DNA from 2 places in the Rhodoferax sp. BAB1 genome. Region 1 is predicted to be linked to the other one. Evidence: riboswitches for the same ligand, from Rfam matches in the RefSeq annotation. Region 1 holds a riboswitch; the other holds the start of a gene.
What was found. A riboswitch is a leader RNA that binds a small molecule or an ion and turns the genes downstream of it on or off. The one in region 1 is predicted to bind thiamine pyrophosphate.
Positions count from the first base shown of each region.

Region 1 (6,822 bases):
TGGTTCAGCAGCAGTTGCAGATTGGTCAGCGTGCCGCTGGACAGGCTGTAGACACCGATCTTCTTGCCCTTGAGGTCCGCCGGTTTCGTGATGCCGCTGCTCTTGAGCGCCACCACGTTGAAGATGTTCTGCGGGTAGATGTCATAGATGACGCGCAGCTTCTCACCCTTGTCCAGCGCGGCGTAGAGCGAGCCGGGGTCGGTGAAGGCCACGTCGGCCTGGCCGCTGAGCAAGTTGCGAACGGCATCGCCACCCCCGGTGCCGGGCATGAAGACCATGTCGATGCCCTGGGCGCGGAAGAAGCCCTTGTCGGGCTCGACCAGCAGGTTGGTGATCTCGGAGATGGGACCGCCCCAGCCGGCGATCGTCACCTTGTCCAGCTTGGCCTGGGCCCGGGCGCCGGTGCACAGGGCACCGAGTGCAAGCGCAGCAAGGGTGCGCAGGAAATGTCGTTTCATGGTGTCGTCCTCAAAGGTTGGATGAATAAGGTCGCAGCAAGCGACGCTCCAGCCAGAGCGTGGCCTCGTACAGCAGCAGGCCGATCAGCGTGATCAGCAGCAGCACGGCAAACATCAGCGGCGTGTCCATGGAGCCCTGGGCGGCGATGATCAGCGCGCCCAGGCCCTTGCTGGCGCCTATGAACTCACCCACCACGGCGCCCACCAGCGCCAGCACCACGGCCACGCGCAGGCCGGCCAGGATAGCGGGCAGACAGGCGGGCACCTTGAGCCGCCACAGGGTCTGCCAACGGGTCGCGCCCAGCATGCGGAAGAGTTCGAGACGCGCGGCGTCCACCTGGGCGATGCCGGTCAGCGTGTTTTCCAGCAGCGGGAAGAAGCAGATCAGCGCGGTGATGACCACGGTGGGCACGGTGCCGAAGCCGAACCAGACGATGAAGAGCGGCACCAGCGCCAGCTTGGGCACGACCTGGCTGGTCACCACATAGGGCATGAGCACACGGCGCAGTGCGGCCGACTCGCCCAGCAGCACGCCGCCGGTGAAACCCAGCACCACGCCCAATGCCAGCCCCAGACCCAGCTCCAGCAGGGTCTGGGCCATGTGCGGCCAGAGGTAGCCCGTCAACACGCCGCGCAGCAACGCCGCGCCGATCACGCTGGGCGCCGGCAGCACCAGCGGCGAGAATTTGAAAGCCGACACGGCCCACTCCCAGGCCAGCAGCAGGACGAGCAGCAGCGCGAAGGCCAGCAGACGCGGGTACCTCATGCGCCCTCCCCGTCCATGGCGTGCCGCAGTTCGGCGCAGATGGCGTTGAAGGCCGCGCCGTAGCGCAGCTCACGCCCACGCGGACGCGGCAGGTCCACACGGATGTCGTGACGGATGCGGCCCGCGTCCATCACCGCCACGCGGTCGGCCAGGTAGACCGCCTCGGCAATGTCGTGCGTGACAAAAAACACCGAGGTGCCGCGCGCACGGCACATGGCCTGCAGTTCGTCCTGCAGTTCCTCGCGCGTGATGGCATCGAGTGCGGCAAAGGGCTCGTCCATCAGCAGGATGGGCGGGTCCAGCAGCAATGCGCGTGCAATCGCCACACGGCTCTGCTGCCCGCCCGAAAGCTGACGCGGATGGTGACGCAGGTAAGCACCCAGGCCCATCTGCGCCAGCAACTGTTCGGCGCGCGCCCGGTCGGCGTCCGTTGGCGTGCGCTGCAGGGTCAGGGGCAGGAGCACGTTGTCCAGCACCGTGAGCCAGTCCAGCAGCGTGGGCTGCTGAAACACAAAACCCGTGCCCGGGCCGGGGGCGTGGACAGCCTGCCCCTGCAGGCGCACCACTCCGGCATCGGGTTGCAGCAGGCCCGCGGCCAGCTTGAGCAGCGTGGTCTTGCCGCAGCCGCTGCGCCCCACCAGGCAGTGGAACTCGCCGGGCGCGATGTCCCAGTCCACGCGCTGCACCACCGGCGGCCAGCCGGGGAAGGTGTAGCTCACCTGCTGCATGTCGAGGAAGGGCGTGGCGCTCATGGGCATATCTCAATCGCGCTCAATCACGATAGGGCGCATAAGCCTCGGCCGCATCCTCGGCCGACTGTTCGAGCTCGACCATGCGCACCAGATCCAGCAGGCTGAAACGCCCGTCGTGGTGCCAGCCGGCCTCGGGCGCGGTCATCTGGCCCAGGGCGCAGATGCGCGTGGCACCGGCCGCCCCCAGCCGCTCGGCCAGCATGTGTAATTCCTGCGGCGCAGCGGCCAGGCCCACGGTCTGCAGCACATCGCGCTGTACGGCCAGCAGGGGCACGGTTTCTTCCAGATGGTCCACGGCCTGCACCTGCACCGTGCGGTTCAGCGCGCAGGGCAGCAAGGCGCTGGCCTGTTCGGCATAGGCCACGCACCAGGCCGCATCCGCGTCGCCCAGCAGTTCCACCCCGGCACCGGCAAAACCTTGCATCTCCTGGCCCTGGCGCCAGCCGGCGACGCTGGCCGCTTCTTCCAGTGTCAGGGTACGGCGCGCAAATTTATGCTGGAGCGCGGCCAGTTCACCGGCCAGCTGCTGCGCGAATTCGCGTGGCGTGACCCGGCCGCCGCGCGCCACGTAATAGGTGTGCGGTGAATAACAGCCCTGCTGCTCGTAGCGCACCACGTCCAGCGCGGCCGCGCGGGCGACGGCCTGCACATGCTGCACATTGAGTGCGGCGGCCGACACCAGGCCCACGCTGAGCTTGTGGCCATGCGGCAGGAAACGCGTGCTCACCGGCACCTGCGCGCGCAAGGCCGTCAGCGTGTCGTTGCCGCCGTAGGCCAGCACCGTGTCGGCCTCGGCAAAGAGCGCCCGCTCACTGGCCGTGTCCCCGCCCTTGAACCAGACGATGGCCAGCACCTCGGCCAGACGCGGCTCCACCTCGGCCAGCAGGCGCGCGAACAGGGAAGCGAACAGGGGCTCGGCACTGGCCACCTTGCCAATGGCCGGCGCCTTGACCAGCAGGCCGCAGACCAGGCTCCACAGCGGCAGGCCCGGCACATTGCCGGCCCATACGTGCACCAGCAGCTCGGGGCCGAGCGCGCGCGCCATGCCGCCCTTGGCGCGCGGCTGGAATTCGTCGAGCAGCTTGGGGTTGCTGAAGTCCTCGGCCACGAAACGCTGCAGCTGCGGCGCACGAAAGGTCTTGAGGTAGGCGTTGAGGCCCAAACGCACCATCTCGGCGTCGAAGCCACTGATGCGCGGCAGCAGCAGCTCCAGTTCCAGACGATAAGGGTCGGCGGGATTGAGCAGGCGCTCGATGGCGCGGTCGATGGCCGCGATGATCTGCGACACCGGCATGGACTTGAGCTGCGTGCGCCCCTGGTTACGCACGTGTGCGGCCAGCGTGTGCAGCTGGGCCGGCGTGAGCTGCGGCACGACCACATCGACCTGCTGTGCCCCTGCGCCAAAGCTCAACGTGTGCCACTGCACCTCGCTGGACTTCAGGCCCGGCAGATAACCGGCGGTGACTTTCATGCCCGTGCAGCTTTCAAAAACTCATCCACCGCCAGCGAGCAGCCCTTGGCCTGCGCACCCTGGGCGCGGCCCAGCAGCAGGAAACCGCCGTCCACCGCCACGCCCACGTCCTCGGTGAGGATGGTGATGACGGAGTTGAAGTTGCCCAGGTCCGTGTGGGCCAGGATGCCGCGCTCACCCCGAGGCATCTCCTGCCCGGTGAGCGGGTCCAGCACGCGCGTGCGGATCCAGTGCGGACCGGACTTGAGGGCCGGCAGCGTGGCATTGCCCGCGTCGTAGAACTGGGTGCTGAGCTCCGTCATGCCATACATATTGATGCAGGCGCTGCGCGGCACGCAGAAGGTCGATGCGAGCGCGTCGTAGAACGCGTCCATCTCCATCTCACGCGACTGGCCCTTGAAACCGCCGGTATCGAGCAGGCGGCTGCCGGCCGGCAATTTGAATTGCAGGCCGCGCGCCTGCAGTGCATCCATCAGGTGGACGAAGCTGTAGCTCGCGCCCAGCAGGGCGAAGGGCTCACCGCTGGCCTGCACCTGCGCCAGCGTGGCGCAGAGTGCGTCCACCTGCAGGCCCTCGGTGTCCAGGTAATAACGGCTCTCGGGTGTGCCGAAGTTGTGCAGGGCCAGCGCCAGGTAATGCGCCAGCGAGGAGTTGGGCATCAGCTGTTCGCTGGGGAAGAGGAGCCCCATGCGCATGCGGTCCTGCCCGCCCATGAAGCGCTGGCGGAAGTTCAGTGTCATGGACAGGTCGTACACCTGCAGATGCGGGTGGTAGTGCCGGCCCTTGACGTCGCCGCGCGTGGTGCCGCTGGTCATGAAAACGCGCTCGCAGGCCGCGGGCGGCGTGCAACTCAGCGTCAGGTCCTTGAAGCCGTTGATGGGCACGGCCGGAATGTCGCGCCAGTGTTTCACCGTGCGCGGCGTGCGGCCACGCTGCTGGCAGAACTTCTGGAAGGCAGCGTTGTGCCGGAACTGGTGGGTGAAGAGGCGCAGGGCCAGGGCATTGAACGCATCTTCGCCCGCATCGGCCTGGGCGATGAAGGCCAGCAGATCGGGAACGATGTCCGATGCTGGTTGCGACGATGGGTGTACGGACTCTGCCACGATAGCCTTTCCTGGTGTGCTTCGCACGTTGCTCCGAAAGGTGTGGCGGGGCCGGGGGGCCTGGCAAACAGCTCTTCTTACGTCGGCATGATCCGAGTCAAGTTCACGGGTTCGGTATCAGGGCCTGTCAAAGACAAACCTCACCATCTCAGCCCTCCACTTGCGCGGACGACACCCCGGAGCAGGGATAATTCTATGCCAAGCGGCAAACCTGCCGCCGTGTTTAGGCGTATTTCTTGCAAGCTGATCGATATGAATGAAGCCCTGCGCATCGTGGTGGTGACCTCGGATCTGGGGACGGGTGACTCCGGGGATGAGGACGCCGTGCAGCAGGCCGAGCGTTCGCGCAGCCTGCGCATCGGCCTGCTGGAAAGCGGCTTCAACCTCATCGCCTCGCTGCCGGCCGACGTCTTCCTCAACGAACGCCTGGCGCAGCTACAACCCGACCTGGTGATCGTCGATGCCGAGAGCGACGCGCGCGACGCGCTCGAGCACGTGGTGATGGCCACGCGCGATGCGCCGCGTCCCATCGTCATGTTCACCAACGACCAGGACACCTCGCACGTGCGCGCCGCCGTGGCCGCGGGCGTGACGGCCTACATCGTGGCCGGCCTCTCGGCCGAACGCATCCGCCCCATCCTGGACGTGGCCCTGGCGCGTTTCCAGCACGAGCAGGCCCTGCGTCAGGAACTGGCCGTGACCCGCAACGAGCTCGACGAGCTCAGCGCCGAGCTCAAGGACCGCAAGACCATCGACCGCGCCAAGGGCCTGCTCATGCAGCGCCAGGGCCTGAGCGAACAGGCCGCGTACGAGAAGCTGCGCAAGACCGCCATGGACAAGGGCATGAAACTGGCCGAGGTCGCCCAGCGCATGCTGGACGTGGCCGAACTGCTCTGAACCGGGACGGCCGTCTTCTTTTGGTGCGCCGCACCATTCCAGAGCGGCTCACCCCGGATGGCCGGCCCTTCAAACAAAACCCCATGAAATCAATGACTTGCAGCCTGGCCAGGCACGCCAAGTCACCCCTCCCCAGGCTGGCACGTCCTTTGCTTAAGTCTAGATAAGACCACTGAGGTCAAACGGTCAAGCATCCAACGGCGGGTGCAACAACCGATCCGGACAAAGGCGTCCCCACAGAGCAGGCAGCGTCATGCAGACGCGCCAGCAACGTGAGGACGCCTTTTTTGTTTCTCTCGTCAACTCTAGGAGCTAGCCATGCCTGATCTTCTGAACGCCAAACTCAGCCGCCGCGCCGTGCTGCAAACCGCTGCCGTCGGTGCCGTCGGCATCGACCCCGCCCTGCGCGCCGCCGTCTACGCCGCCGGCTCGGACGCGCCCGAAAAAAAGGAAGTGAAGATCGGCTTCATCCCGCTGACCGACTGCGCCAGCGTGGTCATGGCCGCCGAACTGGGCCTGGACCAGAAATACGGCGTCAAGATCATCCCCAGCAAGGAAGCCAGCTGGGCCGGTGTACGCGACAAGCTGGTCAACGGTGAACTCGACATGGCCCACGTGCTCTACGGCCTGATCTACGGCGTGCACCTGGGCACGGCCGGCCCCAAGAAGGACATGGCCGTGCTCATGGCCCTGAACAACAACGGCCAGGCCATCACCCTGTCCAAGGCCCTGGCCGACAAGGGTGCGGTGGATGGCCCCTCGCTGGCCAAGTTCATGGCGGCCAACAAGCGCGAATACACCTTCGCCGGCACCTTCCCCACCGGCACCCACGCCATGTGGATGCACTACTGGCTGGCTGCCGCCGGCATCAACCCGCTCTCCGGCGCCAAGCTCATCACCGTGCCGCCGCCCCAGATGGTGGCGAACATGCGCGTGGGCAATATGGACGGTTTCTGCGTGGGCGAGCCCTGGAACCACCGCGCCATCATGGACGGCATCGGCGTCACCGCCAACACGACGCAGGATATCTGGAAGGATCACCCCGAAAAGGTGCTGGGCACCACGGCCGAATTCACCAAGAAGTACCCCAACACCACCCGCGCCGTCATGATGGCCGTGCTCGAAGCCGGCAAATGGATCGACGCCGGGCTGTCCAACAAGATGAAGATGGCCGAGGTCGTGGCGCAGAAGTCCTACATCAACACCAGCGTGGACGCGATCAACCAGCGCATCCTGGGCCGTTACCAGAACGGCATGGGCAAGACCTGGGACGACCCCAACCACATGAAGTTCTTCAACGACGGCGCGGTGAACTTTCCCTACCTCTCCGACGGCATGTGGTTCCTGACGCAGCACAAGCGCTGGGGCCTGCTCA
Region 1 covers NZ_CP054424.1:2,223,417-2,230,238, forward strand. Annotated here, with positions in the region: gene HTY51_RS10705 (ABC transporter substrate-binding protein) at 1-458, opposite strand, end outside; gene HTY51_RS10710 (ABC transporter permease) at 469-1,224, opposite strand; gene HTY51_RS10715 (ABC transporter ATP-binding protein) at 1,221-1,976, opposite strand; gene HTY51_RS10720 (acyl-CoA reductase) at 1,996-3,447, opposite strand; gene HTY51_RS10725 (long-chain fatty acid--CoA ligase) at 3,444-4,550, opposite strand; TPP riboswitch at 4,608-4,739, opposite strand; gene HTY51_RS10730 (ANTAR domain-containing response regulator) at 4,803-5,447, shown strand; gene HTY51_RS10735 (CmpA/NrtA family ABC transporter substrate-binding protein) at 5,766-6,822, shown strand, end outside.

Region 2 (6,822 bases), 1.6 Mb from region 1:
TGGTGATGAACTGCTTGACGCCGTTGAGCACATAGCCATCGCCCTCACGCCAAGCCGTGGTACGCAGGCCGGAGGCGTCCGAGCCCACGTGCGGCTCGGTCAGACAGAACGCCCCCAGCATCTCGCCGCGCGCCAGCGGAGCGAGCCATTGCTGCTTCTGCTGCGCATTGCCATGTTTCATCAGGATGGCGTTGACCGGGCAGTTGGTGACGCTGATCGCCGTGCTGGTGCCGCCGTCACCCGCCGCGATCTCTTCCAGCACCAGGGACAGGCTGAGGTAGTCCAGATGGGCGCCGCCGTATTCCTCGGGCACGCAGATGCCGTAGGCGCCCAGCGCGGCCAGGCCGCGGTGCACCTCTTTCGGAAAGTGGTGCTCACGGTCCCAGCGCGCGGCATGGGGCCAGAGCTCGGCACGCGCAAAGTCGCGCACCGCATCGCGGATCATTTCCTGGTCGGGGGTCAGCAGCATGGCAGGCCGGCTTCCAATTGACGTTGACGTAAACGTCAATTATGCCGATCCGCGCCCGGCCCCCGTCTCGCGGCCGCTCAGAGCCGGAAGGTTCCCACCAGCTGGTTCAGGTGCTGGGCCTGTTCACGCAAGCTCATGGCTGCGGCGGTGGATTCCTCCACCAGGGCGGCGTTCTGCTGCGTGGCCTGGTCCATCTGCGTCACGGCCTCGCCCACCTGGGCCACACCCTGGCTCTGCTCGCTGCTGGCCGCGCTGATCTCGCCCATGATGTCGGTCACGCGCCGGATACTGGCCACCACCTCGTTCATGGTGCTGCCGGCCTGGTCCACCAGAGCCGTACCCTGCCCCACGCGCTCCACGCTGTCGGTGATGAGGGTCTTGATTTCCTTGGCGGCTTCGGCGCTGCGGCCGGCCAGGCTACGCACCTCGCTGGCCACCACGGCAAAACCGCGGCCCTGCTCGCCCGCCCTAGCCGCTTCCACCGCGGCATTGAGCGCCAGGATGTTGGTCTGGAAGGCAATGCCGTCGATCACGCTGATGATGTCGGCGATCTTGCGCGAGCTGTCGTTGATGCCCTTCATGGTGTCCACCACCTGGGCCACCACCTCACCGCCCTGCACGGCCACGGTGGACGCGCTCTGCGCCAGCTGGTTGGCCTGGCGGGCGTTGTCGGCGTTCTGTTTCACGGTGGAAGAGAGCTCTTCCATCGAGGCCGCGGTTTCTTCCAGCGCGCTGGCCTGGCTTTCGGTGCGAGCACTCAGGTCCTGGCTGCCGGCGGCGATCTCGCTGCTGGCCGTGGTGATGCTGTCGGTCGAGTGGCGCACCTCGCCGACCAGACGGCGCAGCGACTCCTGCATCGTCACCAGCCCTTCCATCAGGCTGCCCTGGAAACGCGTTGGCGGCACGGGGTAGGCCAGGTTGCCCTCGGCAATCTCCGACAGGGCCTGGCGCGCATCGCTCGGGTCGCCCCCCAGTTCATTGCAGACCGTGCTGCGCAGGTAAATCGTGAAGCCGGTGGCCACAACGACGGCCAGCACGGCCAGGGATATGGAAAAGAAGATGACCCGATTGGCCTGGCGCTCCACATTCGCCTGGGCTTCTTCCGACACCTTTTCGGCCATCTCGACCTGCTTGAGCAGTTCGCCACGCAGATTGCGCCAGGCCGGCGTTTCGGCGCTGTTGAGAAACTGCACCGTCTCCGTCGACTGCGCCTTGATCAGGGCCAGCACTTTCTCCTGCGCCTGGGCATGCATGGTGCGCAATGGCGGCAGTTTCTCCAGCCCGGCCTCGAAAGCCGTGCCCTTGGCCGTTTTCACGGCATCGGTATAGGCTTTGTCATAGGCCGCGCGTGCCGTGTCCAGATTCCTGGGGGCCTGGGGATTGACCGGGTCGAGCACGATGTTGCGCAGGGCCTGGCCCATCTGCAAGCCCTGCGCGTACATCTCGTTGAGACCGGCGCTGATGCGCTGCTCGGTCTGGATGTAGCGACCGAACTGGTTCTTGGTGTAGACCAGCCCACCGATGCTGCCGGCCAGACCGACGATGAACAGCGCCGCGGGGACCACGGCGCACAAAAGGAGTTTGGAGCTGAATTTCATGCCGGGACCTTGATGGAGAGCAATACCTACATCATCGTCTACTTATGAATTTCTGCTCATACCCCCCGGGCTATTCATGACGCGGATAAGCACCGGTTTTTCAGAGCATTTCCAGCGCCACCGCCGTACCCTCACCGCCGCCGATGCACAGCGTGGCCAGGCCGCGCTTGAGGCCACGGGCCTTGAGCGCGTGCATGAGCGTGACAATGATGCGCGCGCCACTGGCGCCGATCGGGTGACCCAGCGCGCAGGCGCCACCGTTGACGTTGACGATGTCGTGCGAGACCTTGAGCTCTTCCATCAGCGCCATGGGCACCACGGCGAAGGCCTCGTTGACCTCCCACAGGTCCACGTCCTTCACGCTCCAGCCGGCCGCGGCCAGGGCCTTCTGCGTGGCCCCCACCGGGGCGGTGGTGAACCACTCGGGTTCCTGCGCGTACATGGCGTGGGCCACGATCTTCGCCAGCGGCTTGCAGCCCAGCCTGGCGGCGGTGGAGGCGCGCATCATCACCAGCGCAGCGGCGCCATCGTTGATGGAGGAGCTGCTGGCGGCGGTGATGGTGCCGTCCTTCTTGAAGGCGGGCTTGAGTGCTGCGATCTTGTCGAGCTTGGCCTTGCCCGGACCTTCGTCGATGGAGACCACGGTCTCGCCGGCGCGGGTCTTCACGGTCACCGGCGTGATCTCGGCCGCAAAACCACCGTTCTGGATGGCAGCCTGCGCGCGGCGCACGCTGCTGCTGGCGAAATGGTCCTGCTGCTCGCGCGTGAACTTGTACTTGGCGGCGCAGTCCTCGCCAAAGGTGCCCATGGAGCGGCCGGCCTCGTAGGCGTCTTCCAGGCCGTCGAGCATCATGTGGTCGTAGATCTTGTCGTGGCCCATGCGGTAGCCGCCGCGGCCCTTCAGCATCAGATAAGGCGCGTTGGTCATGCTCTCCATGCCGCCGGCGACGACCACGTCGGCCGTGCCGGAATGCAGCATGTCGTGCGCGAACATGGCCGCGCGCATGCCCGAGCCGCACATCTTGGACAGGGTCACCGCGCCCGCACTCTTGGGCAGGCCGCCCTTGAAACCGGCCTGGCGCGCCGGGGCCTGGCCCTGGCCGGCCATCAGGCAGTTGCCCATCAGCACCTCGTTGACGAGTTCGGCCTTGATGCCGGCGCGCTCTACGGCAGCGCGGATGGCCGCGCCACCTAGGTCATGGGCCGAGAGGGAAGAGAAGTCGCCCTGGAAGGCCCCCATGGGGGTACGGGCGGCGCCGACGATGACGATGGGATCGGACATGGTGTGCTCCTGAGAGAGTATGCGTATGCACGCATTTTGCCGCGAAAGGCCCGCGCCCTGGGCGCTTCGCGGCGGTCAGGAGGACTACGTAGGGGTGTTCCCCCGGTCGACGGCCAGGTAGATCTCGCCTCCCGCACGCCGGAACTCGGCAGATTTCTGCGTCATGCCCGCGTCCAGCGCCAGGCTCTCGCTCAGACCCTGGGTTTTCGCGTAATCGCGCACCTCCTGCGTGATCTTCATGGAGCAGAACTTGGGGCCGCACATGGAGCAGAAGTGCGCCACCTTGGCCGCGTCCTTCGGGAGCGTCTCGTCGTGGAAGTTGCGCGCGGTATCCGGATCCAGCGAGAGGTTGAACTGGTCCATCCAGCGGAACTCGAAACGCGCCCTGGACAGCGCATCGTCCCGGGCCCGCGCCCCCGGGTGGCCTTTCGCCACGTCGGCTGCGTGCGCGGCAATCTTGTAGGTGATGATGCCGGTCTTCACGTCATGACGATCGGGCAGGCCCAGGTGCTCCTTGGGCGTCACGTAACACAGCATGGCGGTGCCGAACCAGCCGATCATGGCCGCGCCGATACCGCTGGTGATGTGGTCGTAGCCCGGTGCGATGTCCGTGGTCAGCGGGCCCAGGGTGTAGAACGGCGCCTCGCCGCAGTGCTTGAGCTGCTCGGTCATGTTGGCCTGCACCATGTGCATGGGCACGTGGCCCGGGCCTTCGATCATGGTCTGCACATCGTGTTTCCAGGCGATCTGCGTGAGCTCACCCAGGGTGCGCAGCTCGGCGAACTGGGCCTCGTCGTTGGCGTCGGCACCGGAGCCGGGACGCAGACCGTCGCCCAGCGAGAAGCTCACGTCATAGGCCTTCATGATGGCGCAGATCTCCTCGAAGTGCGTGTAGAGGAAATTCTCCTGGTGATGCGCGATGCACCACTTGGCCAGGATGGAGCCGCCGCGCGAGACGATGCCCGTGACCCGGTTCGCCGTGAGGTGGATGAAGGGCAGGCGCACGCCGGCGTGGATGGTGAAGTAGTCCACCCCCTGCTCGGCCTGCTCGATCAGTGTGTCGCGGAAGATGTCCCACGTCAGGTCTTCTGCCACGCCGCCCACCTTCTCGAGCGCCTGGTAGATGGGCACGGTGCCGATGGGCACGGGCGAATTGCGTAGGATCCAGTCGCGTGTGGTGTGGATGTTCCTGCCGGTGGACAGGTCCATCACCGTGTCCGCGCCCCAGCGCGTGGACCAGACCAGCTTCTCCACCTCTTCCTCGATGCTGGAGGTGACCGCCGAATTGCCGATGTTGGCATTGATCTTGACCAGGAAATTACGGCCGATGACCATGGGCTCCAGCTCGGGGTGGTTGATGTTGGCCGGGATGATGGCACGCCCGCGCGCCACTTCGTCGCGCACGAACTCGGGCGTCACCACCTTCGGGATGGCCGCACCAAAGCTGTTACCCGCCAGACGCAACTCGCGCTCGGGGCTGTTCAGGTACTGTGCCGTCCACTCGCGCTGCTGGTTCTCGCGCAGGGCCACGTACTCCATCTCGGGCGTGACGATGCCGCGGCGTGCATAGTGCATCTGGCTCACGTTGGCGCCCGCCCTGGCGCGGCGCGGCGTGCGCTGCAGGCCGGCGGCCTGGGCGCGCAAGGCGGCCAGGGCGTCGGCTTCGGCGCCCTTCACGCCATCGTCCAGCGCCACGCGCGCGCGGCCAGCGTAGGCCTCGGTGTCGCCACGGGCCTCGATCCAGCCCTGGCGCAGTGCGGGCAGGCCGCGACGCACGTCGATGTCGGCCTGCGGGTCGGTGTAGGGGCCGGAGGTGTCGTACACCAGCACCTGCTCGCCGTTGCTCTGCGTGATCTCGCGCATGGGAACACGCAGATCGGGCCGGGTGCCGGGCACGTAAATCTTGCGGGAAGCCGGCAGGGGCTCGCGCGTGAGGGTGATGAACTGATGAAGTTTGTCGGGTGCGTTCACTGTGGATCTCCTTGAAACAAAAGGTTTTGCTCCGAAGGAGGTTCACAGAACGCGAACCGGAAGACGGCACGGGGCCAGCAAGGGGAAACAGACGCGGCAGGACACGCGGGCGCGGACTGCAGGTCAGGCTCTTCTTACGCCGGTATTAACCGGATCAAGTTCGCGGGTTCGGACAACCGTCTCAGCGCATCACGTGCGCACCCCGGGCAAGACGGAATGTAGCCGAACCGGCGCCGGCCGGGACATGACCGGGGTCAATTTTGGGCGCCACGTCGCGCGGGGTGATGCGCCGGGCCGGGGAGGCGCCGGCGTTCAGCCGCGTTTGGTCTGCGCCACGCCGGCAATGGCCTGGCGGTACAGGGGCTCCAGCGCCTCCTGGCCGTCGACCGTCATCTGCAGGTCTTTCAGCAGACCGTCGTGTACGCCGTAGACCCAGGCGTGCAGGGTGACACTCTGGTTGCGCGCCCAGGCGTCCAGCAGCACCGTGCTCTGCGCCACGTTGACGACCTGCTCGATGGCGTTGAGCTCGACCAGCGCATCATGCCGGTTCGACTCGGGGATGGCGTCGAGCAGATCGCGATGGCGGTCGCGCACGTCCATGATGTGGCGCAGCCAGTTGTCGGCCAGGCCGATGCGCGCGCCTTCCAGCGCCGCCTGCACGCCCGAGCAGCCGTAGTGGCCCACCACCATCACATGCTCCACCTTGAGCCGCTCCACGGCGAACTGCACGGTGGACAGGGCGTTCAGGTCAGAGTGCACCACCACATTGGCCACGTTGCGGTGCACGAAGACCTCGCCCGGCTCCAGGCCGGTGATCTGGTTGGCCGGCACGCGGCTGTCGGAACAGCCGATCCACATGTACTTGGGGCGCTGCTGCGACTTCAGGCTGGTGAAGAAACCGGGGCGCTCGCGCTCCATCTGCGCGGCCCAGGCGCGGTTGTGGGCAAACAGGTCGTCGAGGGTCTTGCTCATGCGCCTATTTTCACCTCAGTTGGGAAGGGCCTGCAAGGCGTTGGGCTTTACATCGTCTCGGCAAACAATTCCCGGCCGATCAGCATGCGGCGAATCTCGCTGGTGCCGGCGCCGATCTCGTAGAGCTTGGCGTCGCGCCACAGGCGGCCCAGGGGGTAGTCGTTGATGTAGCCGTTGCCGCCATAGATCTGCACGCCCTCGCCGGCCATCCAGGTGGCTTTCTCGGCGGTCCACAGGATGACCGAGGCGCAGTCCTTGCGCACCTGGCGCACGTGCTCGGCGCCCAGCAGGTCCAGGTTCTTGGCCACGGTGTAGGCGAAGGAGCGGCCGGCCTGCAGCACGGTGTACATGTCGGCCACCTTGCCCTGGATCAGCTGGAACTCGCCGATGCTCTGGCCGAACTGCTTGCGGTCGTGGATGTAGGGAATGACGTTGTCCATCACGGCCTGCATGATGCCCAGCGGCCCGCCGGTGAGCACGGCGCGCTCGTAGTCCAGGCCACTCATCAGCACCCTGGCGCCGCCGTTGAG
Region 2 covers NZ_CP054424.1:39,730-46,551, reverse strand. Annotated here, with positions in the region: gene HTY51_RS00220 (acyl-CoA dehydrogenase family protein) at 1-469, opposite strand, end outside; gene HTY51_RS00215 (methyl-accepting chemotaxis protein) at 547-2,067, opposite strand; gene HTY51_RS00210 (acetyl-CoA C-acyltransferase) at 2,168-3,349, opposite strand; gene thiC (phosphomethylpyrimidine synthase ThiC) at 3,434-5,320, opposite strand; TPP riboswitch at 5,435-5,534, opposite strand; gene can (carbonate dehydratase) at 5,633-6,292, opposite strand; gene HTY51_RS00195 (isovaleryl-CoA dehydrogenase) at 6,340-6,822, opposite strand, start outside.
Region 2: another riboswitch for thiamine pyrophosphate. It lies ahead of thiC (phosphomethylpyrimidine synthase ThiC); the one in region 1 lies ahead of HTY51_RS10725 (long-chain fatty acid--CoA ligase).